Regions from separate parts of the Cytobacillus kochii genome, predicted to be linked through region 3. Evidence: riboswitches for the same ligand, from Rfam matches in the RefSeq annotation. Region 3 holds a riboswitch; each other region holds the start of a gene.
The links. A riboswitch is a leader RNA that binds a small molecule or an ion and turns the genes downstream of it on or off. The one in region 3 is predicted to bind cobalamin.
Positions count from the first base shown of each region.

Region 1 (4,193 bases), 380 kb from region 3:
GCGCGAAACCAAGATCTTTATTTAATAGCTGCAAGGTAAAACCGGGACGATAATCTTCGTTCGCGATAAAACTTTTATAGTTTCTTTCATATATCCGACTTTGGCCGTAGCTCACATTCAACATCTCAAATAATTGTGCTAAATTAATGTTGCTTTTTTCTGCCAGATTTAAGGCTTCGCTTACACCAGCAGTATAAAAACCGATAAGTAAGTTATTGATTAATTTGACTGCAGTTCCGCTTTCAATTCGTTCATTCACATGAAAAATATTCTCTCCAAGAATATTTAACAATGGTTGGGATTGCTCGAAAGCTTGTTTAGGACCACCGACCATAATGGTTAAAGTACGATTTTCAGCACCGATTACACCCCCACTGACAGGAGCAGCAAGAAAATGAATGCTCTTCTTTTTTGCTTCTTCTGCTAATTTTTGATTCAAGCTAGGAGCAACCGTACTTGTATCAATCAGGACAATGCCTTCACGTCCTTTTGTAATCAATCCTTCCTCACCTAAATAGATTTCTTCCACCGCTTTCATTGAAGGTAAGCTTGTGAAAATAAAATTTACTTGCTTTATGATATTATTGATAGATAATCCAATCACACCTCCCGACCTTAGCAATGCCGCTTCAGCATCTTTGTTGAGGTCGACGCCGTACACTTCATTGCCTTCTGATAATAAGCTTTGCGCCATCGGTAAACCCATATTCCCTAATCCAATAAAACCGATTTTCTCACCCATCATTTAAGCTCCCTTCATTTCAGTAATTTTGGTTGATCAATAAGTATTTGTGCTAATTGCCTTTTTTTCAATAACAGATTGCTGTAGAGTGGGATTTGGTAATTTTCAATGTTTGCGAATGCAACGAATCGTTCTTTTTCATCAAGTATCGCTGCTGAAATCAGGCTAATCGTTTGTTGTTTCAAATATTGAAAGCATTGTTCGCATATAATATCAGTCGCTAAATCTTTCCACTTTTGATTTTGTTTTCGATGTTGCAGTTTTGATGTCCGCATATAAGTCGATTCCATTGTGTATAGTTCTGTGATGATATTAGCTAAAAGACGTGCATACTGCTGTTCCCTATTTATATCAATTTTTGCATTTGAAACCGCTTCCAAAGACAGCGATAACAGTTCTTTTCCTAACTCAATAAATTGGCTGTTTCTATCTTGGTGTAATGGTGTAGGGGTATTGATTGTGATATCTTTAGATGAGTGTTTGTGAAGTAAGTTTTTTGCTATGGTTAAGCGATTGATTTCGTTTGTTCCTTCAAAGATACGACTGATTCGAGCATCCCTATATAGTCGCTCAACATCGTAATCTCTCATATAACCGTATCCACCGTGAATTTGAACGGCCTCATCTGTTACATGCCCAAGCATTTCAGAGCATCGTACTTTGTTTATGGCACATTCCATTGCGAATGCTTTTAAAGAGGTGATTCCTTCATCTGTTGGAGCTTGATCAATCATATCTGCTGTGCGATAAGCGGCACTTTCACTTGCATAAATAGATGTCACCATTTCAGCTAATTTTTCTTGTATCAACGTAAATTCAACCAGCGCTCTATCAAATTGTTGTCTCTCTTTCGCATAGCTAAGAGAAAAGTTGAAGGCTTGTTTAGCTGTGCCAATATTCGAGAAAGCTAGCTTCAATCTAGCAAGATTTAATATATTCATGGCAACTTGATGACCTTTTCCTTTTTCTCCTAGTATATTAGCGGATGGCACAACGACATCTTCCAATATAAGAGTAGCTGTTGATGATCCATGAATACCCATCTTTTCTTCTTCTGCACCAATAGATACGCCTGCTATGTCTCTTTCAACAATAAAAGCAGTCATCCCGTCATTTGTTTGGCAAAACACAACAAACACATTTGCTATGTGAGCATTGGTAATCCATTGTTTTTCCCCAATTATTATCCAACTATCACTCTTGCTGTTGTAAATAGCTCTTGTTTTCGGTGAAAGTGCGTCCGATCCAGCTCCTGCTTCCGTTAAGGCATAAGCACCAATCCAATCCCCGGAGATGAGTTGTGGTAAATACTTTTGTTTTTGTGCTTCTGAACCAAAATAAACATACGGTAATGTGCCAACACCTACATGAATATTATACGAAACACTAAAAGCCCCACCGTATCCTATCTTTTCAGCTATAAGCCCGGATAATTTTTTACCAAGTGCAAACCCGCCATAATCCTCAGGTACATCAATAGCTAGTAGACCTAGTTCCCCTGATTTTTGAAACAGATTCTTAGCCACTTCATAGTTCTTTTTTTCTAATGAATCTATTTGGGGCAACACTTCATTCTTAATAAATAATTCTGCCGTTTGTGCAATGAGTTGTTCCTCTTCAAGAAAATCTTCAGGAGAAAAAATATCTCCCTTTTCTTCTAGTGTTTTTTTTAGCTTCGCCATCGTGCACTCCCTTTACATCTTTCTATCTCCTTTGATTGAGCGCTTGCTCAAATCAGTAGCAAGAAGCAAACCACCTTCAAACAAAAAACAACTCCTGTTAAAAGAAGTTGTTAAGTAACGAGTGGACAAACAAATAAACATGTGTTGAGTAATATACATGTTCTTCTATCCGCACTTAACACCCCCTATCCGCGTAGGTAATGATGTTGGCTAAAACAGGCAGGTCTCCTGGCTTATGGTCGTGGCGGATTTGTTCCTTCCCTATTCAATAATGAATAAGTGGTTATGTACAATCCGCTCGCAAATACAGTTGCGGGACAGCACCGGAGTCTAACCGGTTTCCCTTTTAAGCTTGATGAACAAGCACCTGTTTATTTAGCTTATTTAGTTTTCACACTAACAATATATCAATTTTTCGGAAAATTTACAATTTATTTTTTAGAATATGTATTCTCAGCTTAAAATGATGAAAAAGTTAGGCTCTTTATCATTTTTCTTCCAACCACAATATAAGCTAGAGTCATTGATTAAATCCACTCCTACAACCCGAGTAGAAGAAAGCCTAATTCTTCATTTTGACCGATCGTTTGATGTAACATGAAAGGTTTATATAAATTTACCACCAAAAAGAGAAACACGCCTCCTAGATTGCAGTGGCGTGTTTTTCAAGTTTACTTAAATAAGTTAAGAAGTTTCTCGAAGAATCCTACTTTATCTTTTGTTTCTTTTACATCTTCTTTGTTATCTTTTATTTTAATCTTATCTGTTTGGATGACAAATTGGACTAGTTCCAACTTTTCATTATTTTTATCTGATACAAAAGAAATTGGCTCATAATCAGATTTATCATATTGCGATATCATTTCATCCACTTCTTTTGTCACCTCATCAGGAATGTCTTTAGTTGCATCATGTAATTGTCCAGTTCCATTATGAAGCGAGCCAGCTCCTTTGGTTAGTTGCTCAGCTCCAGATAGAGAACCGCTAATTCCTTCATGGATGTCACTATATGATGTACTTAATTCAGAAACACCGCCTGTATAAGCAAGTAACCCTTGGTGGAATTGATTATAGTTAGATACCATTTCTTCAACACCAGATGTCAATTGTTTTAACCCTTCATCAATGTCAATTTGAAGAATAGATTCGTCTATATTAGATGATATTGCACGAAGGTTACCTGCTGCTTCTCTCATTGATTGACTAAAGGTTGATAGCGGTTCAACCATGTCTGTAAGGTTATCTTTGGCTAGTAGTAGAACTTCTTGAGCAGCTTTTGTCCCTCTATAGGTTTCTACCAATTGATCAATTACCTCTTTATCCGCATTACTTTCATATAATTTATTTATCTCTTTATCTGAAATTTGGTTATCTGGTATCTGCTCCAGAGCACGATTGATTTGTGTTTTTACCTCATTATAATTAACAACTACTTGGTCTACATCATTTGCTGCTTGTTCTAGATTATCCGCTACCTCAGGCAGATCGATTGTTACATTCTCGAGTTCCCCAATACCACTTACGCCACTGGCTTGTTTCATCTCATCTTTAATCAAAGATAAAGTATTATTTATTTGTGCTGATCCTTCTGTTAATTGGTTACCAGACTGACTTAATTCATTTAGTCCTTTTTTATATTGTGCAGACCCACCCTCTAAAGACCGTAAGCCTGATGATAGTTCATTCATTCCTATTGCTAAGTCTCCGACACCATGATGAAGGTCACCAATTGCCTCAGTTAATGAGTGAAACTCACTCGTCAATTCTTC
Region 1 is NZ_CP085254.1:2,332,510-2,336,702, forward strand. It holds gene LG276_RS12110 (NAD(P)-dependent oxidoreductase) at 1-742, opposite strand, end outside; gene LG276_RS12115 (acyl-CoA dehydrogenase family protein) at 757-2,424, opposite strand; cobalamin riboswitch at 2,625-2,810, opposite strand; gene LG276_RS12120 (YhgE/Pip domain-containing protein) at 3,096-4,193, opposite strand, start outside.
Region 1: it holds a riboswitch for cobalamin, as region 3 does, so the genes downstream of both, LG276_RS12115 (acyl-CoA dehydrogenase family protein) here and LG276_RS13850 (ribonucleoside-diphosphate reductase subunit alpha) in region 3, are expected to answer to the same signal.

Region 2 (4,193 bases), 2.2 Mb from region 3:
AATCGGAGTAGCACATATGCGTATGAATTTGTGTTTCATTTCTGACAGAAGTGGTGGCTAGTCTAAAAGCATAAACAGCAGCGTTCAGATAATCTTCCCACTTCTCTTGTTTGAGTGGTAATCCTTCACGAATGGCTGGTTCGTCTACTTGAATCATCCGGATACCATTTGTTTCTAGTGCTTCTACTTCTTCTCGAAGGGCAAGGGCAATTTGGTTTGCGACTTCGTAACGAGGGATATCGTCGCGGACAAATGACCAGTTTAAAATCGTAATCGGACCAGTGAGCATACCTTTTACCGGGTGATCTGTTAAGGACTGGGCATAGACTGTTTCTGCAACTGTCATTGGCTGTTCGAATGAGACATCTCCATAAATAATTGGTGGTTTGACACAACGAGAGCCATAAGACTGCACCCAACCGAATTTTGTGAATTGGAATCCGGCTAATTTTTCACCGAAGTATTCGACCATATCTGTGCGTTCGAATTCGCCATGAACAAACACATCAAGGCCTAGCTCTTCTTGAATATCAATCCACTTTTTAATTTCCGTTTTGATATATGTTTGATAGTCAGTAGCAGTTAACTCTCCTTTACGCCATTTTAAACGATTTCTTCTCACTTCTTGTGTTTGTGGGAAGCTTCCAATCGTTGTTGTAGGTAGGAGTGGTAGTTGGAAGGCTGTTTTTTGTGCTGCTTGACGAACAGAATAAGGTGCTTCGCGCTCTGCTAGTGATGATGGTAAGTTTTGAATGGCTGTTTGTACTTGTTGATTGTTTCTAATAGAAGATTGATTTAGCGCCTCTATAGCAGTTCGTCTCTTGTTTACCTCATCTTGGATTTGCTCTTTTCCTTCTCTTATTCCTTTTGTTAGCACTACGATTTCTTGTAATTTTTCATCAGCAAAGGCGAGTGCGGTCTTTAATGTATGATCAAGTGTTTCTTCAATTTTGACTGTAACGGGTACATGCAATAAGCTGGATGAAGGCTGGATGATTAAGCGATCCTTCGGAACAATTGCTGTAATTTCTTCTAGAAGAGAGAGCTTATTATCAAGTTTGGCGCCCCAGATATTACGGCCATCGATGACACCTGCAGCTAATACTTTATCACTTGGGAAGCCGAATTTTTGTAAGGAAGCGAGGTTTTGACCTGCATCATGGACAAAATCAAGGCCGATCGCTTGCACAGGTAAAGAGGTAACAGCTTCATAATGAGTGATGCTTTCAAAATACGTTTGTAAAATGATATTTATCTGTGGTGCTGCCTCGTGTAATGTTTGGTAAACTGCTTGATAGAGTGAGATGTCTTCTTCTGTGAGGGTAGTGGCTAAAATAGGTTCATCGATTTGCACCCACCAGGCACCTTCTTGCTGTAATTCTTTTAAAATTTGTGCATAAAGAGGAACGAATTGATTGACGATTGATTTGAATTCACTTTCTTTATAGCCTTTTGATAATTTCACAAAAGTAATCGGGCCCAAGATAACCGGTTTTCCGTCGATTTCAAGCTTCTCTTTTCCTTCTTTATAAAAGGCAAGTGGCCGGTTTTCAGCAAGTGTTGGCGTGAGGTTGGTGAGTTCTGGCACGATGTAGTGATAGTTTGTGTTAAACCATTTGGTCATTTCAGCTGCCACGGCATCTTTGTTCCCTCTGGCAATATCAAAATACGTTTCAATATCAACCTTCCCACCTCTGTATGTAAAACGCTCAGGAACAAGTCCAAACATCACAGCTGTATCGAGGACATGATCATACAGTGTGAAATCACCAACCGGGATGAGATCAACGCCAAGTTGTTTTTGTTTCTCGAGAGAGGATAAACGTATGACTTCCATTTGTTGCAGAAAAGTCTCTTTATTCAACATACCACTCCAAAATTGTTCGAGAGCTTTCTTCCACTCCCGCTTCTCGCCAATTCTTGGATAACCTACATTTGAGCTTTTTACTTCAGTCATTTTAAACACTCCTTTTATGATTGTATTTTCTCAACAAAAAATCTCTCTATCTATTATTAAATGAGAGATTCATACGCAATATTAACTAGAGTTGAGACCATTTGATTTGCTCAACACGTATTCATCACTCCTCTCTATGCATCCGTAGAGTCTAAGTGCAAACAACAGACAGGTCTCCTGACTTCAGATCATCGCTCGTTATCCCTTCCCATTTCTATTATGAAATAGTGGTTAATGATAAGTCGCTCTCCTTCACAGTGGCGGGACCGTGCCGGCATTCCACCGGGCTTCCCTTTTAAGCAATCATGCATCTGTTGCCTTTCTTATTAAGTTTTGAAAATACAAAAGACCTCTCTAAATTAAAAATAGAGAGGTCTTAATCCTCTCTTATTTGCCAAAGCTATTACACTTTGCAGGAATTAGCACCTTTTTAACAAAAAATTGTTAAAGGTTGCTGGGTTTCATCGGGCCAGTCCCTCCACCTCTCTGAATAAGAGAATTACATATTTATAATATTTTGAATTTTACAGATAGATTAGCATAATAAATGGAAGCTGTCAAAATAAATTCTTCATGAGTGATATAGATCATCAGATTCAAGCCACTTGCGAAATTTATGTAGATGGTAATAATGCTTGCCATTAAGAATGACTTTTGGTGCGTGAGGATGCTTCTGTAATAGATCCTTCATGTCTGCTTCACTTAAATAAAAGTAAAGATGAAGGTGGCTTTGCTCCACGAGTAAATGATTCATATTACCTTCATTTTTACTACTAAATTGCTTCAACCCATTGCCTATGAAATAGCCAAGTAATGCTAAACCGACGGCAATCCAAATAAAATTCAACTCGAATTCCAATTTGTACTCCCCCTTAAATACATATATATCTACTTTAACATCTCCTAACGAATAGTAATAATATATTTTTTAGTGCCGAATCCGATCAATGCCCCCATAATTAAACCAATCTACCCTGTCTATCGCACCATCTTTCATAGATTGTATACTTGTCCGAGAACAAAATTGGCCAAGCTGTATATATTGATATTACTTAGTGTTTTTCTCGGGTTTGTGATGGAAAAGGCTATAGTTAGCACAAAGGAGACTATTAATTTTGCTGAAGGAGAGAAGTGAAGTGTTATGAATCTATCTGTTATTATTCCCATTCAGAATGAAGAATCTACGTTGTCAGCCGTTTTAGAAGAGTTAGTGAAGATTGAGCCATATGAAATCATCGCTGTTTTGAATGGTTCAACAGATGGATCGGAGAAAATAGCGGAAGCATTTGAATGTAGAAAGCTTGTTTATAAAGAACCTCTAGGGGTGGATATTGGACGAGCAATTGGTGCAAGGGAGGCAAAAGGAGATACGCTTCTTTTTATTGATGGTGATATTGTCGTTAGAGCACAGGAGCTACAAGCACTGCTTGATGGCATTCGGGATGGGGCTGATATTGCCCTAAATGATTTAAGCTGGACAATGAAGCGCCCCATTAGACCACATCCGACAGCAGTATCAAAGTTCTCTCTTAATCATTTTTTAGGTAAAGGTGAGTTATCCGTTAATTCCTTAGTCGCTGTTCCTCATGTGATGAAAAAATCAGCGCTTGATACAATTGGTTGGGAGAATTTAGCTTGTCCGCCATTAGCTCATAGTATAGCTGTGATGAAAGAATTAAAGATGAGTGCACCAGTCGCCATTGACGTGATTGCTACAAATAAGATTCGACCGAAACATCAACAGAAGATTACGGGCTCCTCTTTTTCATTTTCAACAAGTTTAATAATTGGTGACCACTTACGTGCAGTGGCGCAACTGATTGAAGAGAGAGGATATCGCGGTGGTTTAAATGATGGCAGGCGAAATCGGCAATCTTTTAAGGAATATGTACAAGCCTTTTCGGTAAAGGAAGAGAAACGAGCGAAGTATAGTGCGATTATTCCTGTAGGGAAGGAGCCGGATACGATTGCTGAAGTGATTGCTGAGGTAAAGAAGGCAGGCATTGATGAAATCATTGTTGTGTTAAATGGAGCAGATGAACGAACAAAGGAAAAGGTAGAAAAGTCAGGTGTGAAAGTGATTGCGTTTGACCAGGCACTCGGACATAACATTCCAAGAGCGATTGGTGCGCTTCACAGTACAGGAGATATCTGTTTGTTCTTAGATAGTGATTTTGTTATCAAAGCAGAAGATTTAACCCCTTTTATACATGCTGTAGAAGAAGGGGCAGATATT
Region 2 is NZ_CP085254.1:280,115-284,307, forward strand. It holds gene metE (5-methyltetrahydropteroyltriglutamate--homocysteine S-methyltransferase) at 1-1,957, opposite strand, end outside; cobalamin riboswitch at 2,107-2,287, opposite strand; SAM riboswitch class I at 2,342-2,454, opposite strand; gene LG276_RS01585 (DNA-binding protein) at 2,529-2,816, opposite strand; partial or broken gene LG276_RS01590 (glycosyltransferase family 2 protein) at 3,099-4,193, shown strand, end outside.
Region 2: it holds a riboswitch for cobalamin, as region 3 does, so the genes downstream of both, metE (5-methyltetrahydropteroyltriglutamate--homocysteine S-methyltransferase) here and LG276_RS13850 (ribonucleoside-diphosphate reductase subunit alpha) in region 3, are expected to answer to the same signal.

Region 3 (4,193 bases):
TTCAGGGCTTTCCCAAACGACCTTATTAGTAGCTAATAAATGATGCCAGCCGAAAGTACCTAAGCCGATCGCGCGATATTTTTTATTCGTTAACTGCCCTTGGATAACAGGGATTTTATTAATATCAATTACATTGTCTAGCATTCTTACTTGAATAGGAATCAATCGTTCTATGACTGCTTCATTCACTGCTTTGGCAAGGTTAATAGAAGACAGGTTACATACGACGAAATCACCAGGTGTTTTCTCGATGACAATTTTACCATCTTTTGTATACTCTTCTACTCTTGTTGTTACACTTTGATTTTGAACGATTTCAGTACAAAGATTTGTGCAATAGATCATGCCAGCATGTGCGTTTGCATTCATACGGTTCACTTCATCCCGATAGAACATAAATGGTGTTCCCGTTTCTAATTGACTGCGCATGATAGACTTCATAATATCGATAGCAGGAATTTCCTTCTTCGATAGCTCTTCATTATTGACGCATTCTAGATATTTCATTCTAAAAGTACCTGCACCAACTTCTTCATCATAATAATCTTCTAATGAGAAGCCCATTTTTTGTCGAACTTCATGTGGGTCAAATAAATACCAGTTACTACGCTCTTCTACTTTTTCCATGAATAAATCAGGTAGACAAACACCGGTAAATAAATCATGTGTACGTAATCTTTCATCACCATTATTTAACTTTGCATCAAGGAAAGAAAAGATATCCTTGTGCCAAACGTCTAGATAAACGCTAATTGCTCCTTGCCTTTGTCCAAGTTGATCGACACTTACAGCTGTATTATTTAGCTGTTTCATCCATGGAAGCACACCAGATGAAGCGCCTTTGAATCCTTTAATCATACTACCTCTACTACGAATCTTACCTAAATAAACGCCGATTCCACCACCATTTTTAGATAGTGCAGCAATGTCTGTATTACTGTCATAAATCGAATCTAGACTATCATCAACTGTTTCGATAAAGCAGCTAGATAGTTGTCCCCAGTTCTTACCTGCATTGGATAAAGTTGGTGTAGCTACAGTCATAAATAAGTTACTCATTGCCCAGTAAGCTTCTTTTACTAATTGCAACCGATTTTTTTCTTCTTGATGCATAAGAATCATTGCAATAACCATCCAGCGTTCTTGAGGCAACTCAAAAATTCTCTTTTGGCGATCTTTCGCTACATAACGATCGGTAAGCATTTTAATCCCGAGATAAGTAAAGAGCTGATCTCTTTCAGGGACAATTTCTTTGCCTAATTCATCAATTTCTTCTTTTGTATAACTAGATAATAAAATAGGACTATAAATATCAAGATCACTTAATTGTTGAATTAAAGTATGAAAATCACCATAGGCCTGGCCACTGTACCCTCGGTTCTCCGCTGCTTGTTGATAAATCTTCTTTAAATATAAATGGGCAGCCACATATGTCCAATCAGGTTCATTAACATTTATGTAAGAAAGACATTCTAGTATTAACTGATCATAGAAACTATCTAACTCTAAGTGATTTAATTGTTCCGCACGCTTTTCTAACGCACTAATTGGTAAGTTGTTGAATTGTTGATATAATTGTTCAAAATTGACTGTCGTATCAATCATTGTTTTCAAATTTCTTCCTCCTTCAAACTATTTCTATCAAATTTAGGCATAAAAAAAACCGCCCCAGTTACACCTTGAGCGGATCAAACGACAGTATAAATACAAGTGTACAATAACACTCTTTTCATCAACTGTCGTTTCATCTTCTCAAGCCCCGAAGAATTGAAACTTATGATTAAGAAGGCAGGTATCCTGGCTTGTGTATCAATCTACTAAGAGCCTTCCCATTCTTTCAAAAGAACAGTGGTTTCCTCTTTTCGTCACACTTACAGTTGCGGGTACAGCTCCGGCTTATCCGGATTCCCATTTTAAGTCCATTTGGACTCCTTCAACCAATTACTATATGTAGTTGTCGAGAAGTAAAAAAATAACTATATATTGTATCTGAGATTGTATGAGTAATCATATCACATCATTTCATAGAATACAATTTATTTCTTTTATCTAAATTTAAAATATACGTTTCGTTCTTTTAGCGGTAAATTTGAGACCATAATAAATAATAGCATTTCTTATTTGTGTAAAAAAGTCTTGAAATCCATTAAAAATTGTTCAAGCTGACCAACTCTACTTTTTTACCTTCAAACGAGTAAGCTTAAACCAGAAAAGTAATAATTTTTTGGTAAATAAATTAAAAAATCGCAGAAGTATTGAAATAAATTCAATGGTGGTAAAGTTGTGGGTCAAAAAATCTATATAAGTATATGCCATATTAAAAAGAAAATAATTTACCTCAAGGGACAAATTTTTTTATCCATCTCCTACATACCTTCTATAAAAAGAGAAAAACAAACTAACTATTTAATTAGCTTGTTTTTCTCAATCAGTTTTTTGATAGAATGTTTTATAGAAATTCATACGTAACTTGTCATCTTTATCTTACACGTTGCAAACGAAGTGCATTTAATACAACGGACACAGAGCTAAACGCCATCGCAGCACCTGCTAACCATGGTGCTAAGAAACCCGCAGCTGCAATAGGAATACCGATTGTATTATAACCAAACGCCCAAAAAAGATTCTGTTTAATATTACGAATGGTTTTTTTACTCATCATGATTGCATCGGCAATACTATTTAGATCACCACGCATAAGTGTAATGTCTCCTGCTTCCATGGCAATATCTGTTCCTGTACCAATAGCCATGCCGATATCGGCAGTTGCTAATGCTGGGGCGTCGTTAATACCATCTCCTACCATCGCTACCTTTTTCCCTAGACTTTGCAGCTTTCTTACTTCTTCTGCCTTCGTTTCTGGTAAGACTTCTGCAATGACTTTTGATATACCTACTTCTTTAGCAATAGCTTGTGCGGTTAACTGGTTATCTCCAGTCATCATAATAACTTCTAACCCCATATCATGTAGCCTTTGAATCGCTTCGTTTGATGAATCTTTTATCGTGTCAGCTACAGCAAGAAGGCCTTTTGCTCTACCGTTAATAGCCACAAGCATTGCTGTTTTTCCTTCACCTTCTAATTCTTTCATTTGTTTCGAGAACCAAGAGGAGTCTATCCCATTCTCTTCCATTAATCTAACTGTACCAATCAGTACATCTTTTCCTGTAACTTTCGCAGAGATACCATAACCTGGTAGCGCTTCGAAATATTCACTTTTTATTTTTTCTATATTTTTCTCCTCTAACCCTTTCACAATGGCTTCAGCAAGAGGGTGTTCAGATGACTTCTCACTCGCAGCAACAATGGAAAGAAAATGGGCCTCATTTGTTCCAGGCTCGACTATGATATCGGTTAATACAGGCTGACCATTTGTAACAGTACCTGTTTTATCAACCACAACAGTTGTAATTTCATGTGTCATCTCGAGATGCTCTCCACCTTTAAATAGAACACCCATCTCTGCTGAACGGCCAGACCCTGCCATAATTGAAGTAGGTGTCGCTAATCCTAGTGCACAAGGACAAGCAATAACGAGCACAGCAATCATTTTTTCTAACGCACTAGCTACATCACCCGGTTGCAAGAAAAGAAACCATATAAAGAAGGTAACAAGGGCAATAGCTACCACAATGGGAACAAAGATGCCCGAAATCTTATCGGCTAACCGCTGAATAGGTGCTTTCGAACCTTGTGCTTGCTCGACTACTTTAATAATTTGCGCCAGCGCTGAATCTTTTCCAACCTTTGTTGCTTCAACGGTTAAATGGCCATTTTTGTTTACAGTTGCTCCAATTACTTCATCACCAGCTTTCTTATCAACTGGCACACTTTCTCCTGTTAACATTGATTCGTCAACAGCTGAATGTCCTTCAATGATTACTGCATCTACAGGAATTCTTTCACCAGGCTTAATGATAACCTTATCGCCTTGCATAACTTGCTCAACTGGGACAATCGTTTCCTTCCCTTCTTTTACTACAACGGCTTTTTTAGCCTTTAAATTCATTAATTTCTTTATTGCTTCTGATGATCTTCCTTTTGCACGTGCTTCAAATAATTTCCCTAACAAAATAAGGGTAATAATAATCGCACTCGTTTCATAATAGAGCTCAACATGATGACCATATGTTGCATTCATCGATTGTAATGTTAGAAACAAACTATAAAAGTAAGCTGCAGAAGTACCTAAT
Region 3 is NZ_CP085254.1:2,708,386-2,712,578, forward strand. It holds gene LG276_RS13850 (ribonucleoside-diphosphate reductase subunit alpha) at 1-1,605, opposite strand, end outside; cobalamin riboswitch at 1,770-1,950, opposite strand; gene LG276_RS13855 (heavy metal translocating P-type ATPase) at 2,480-4,193, opposite strand, start outside.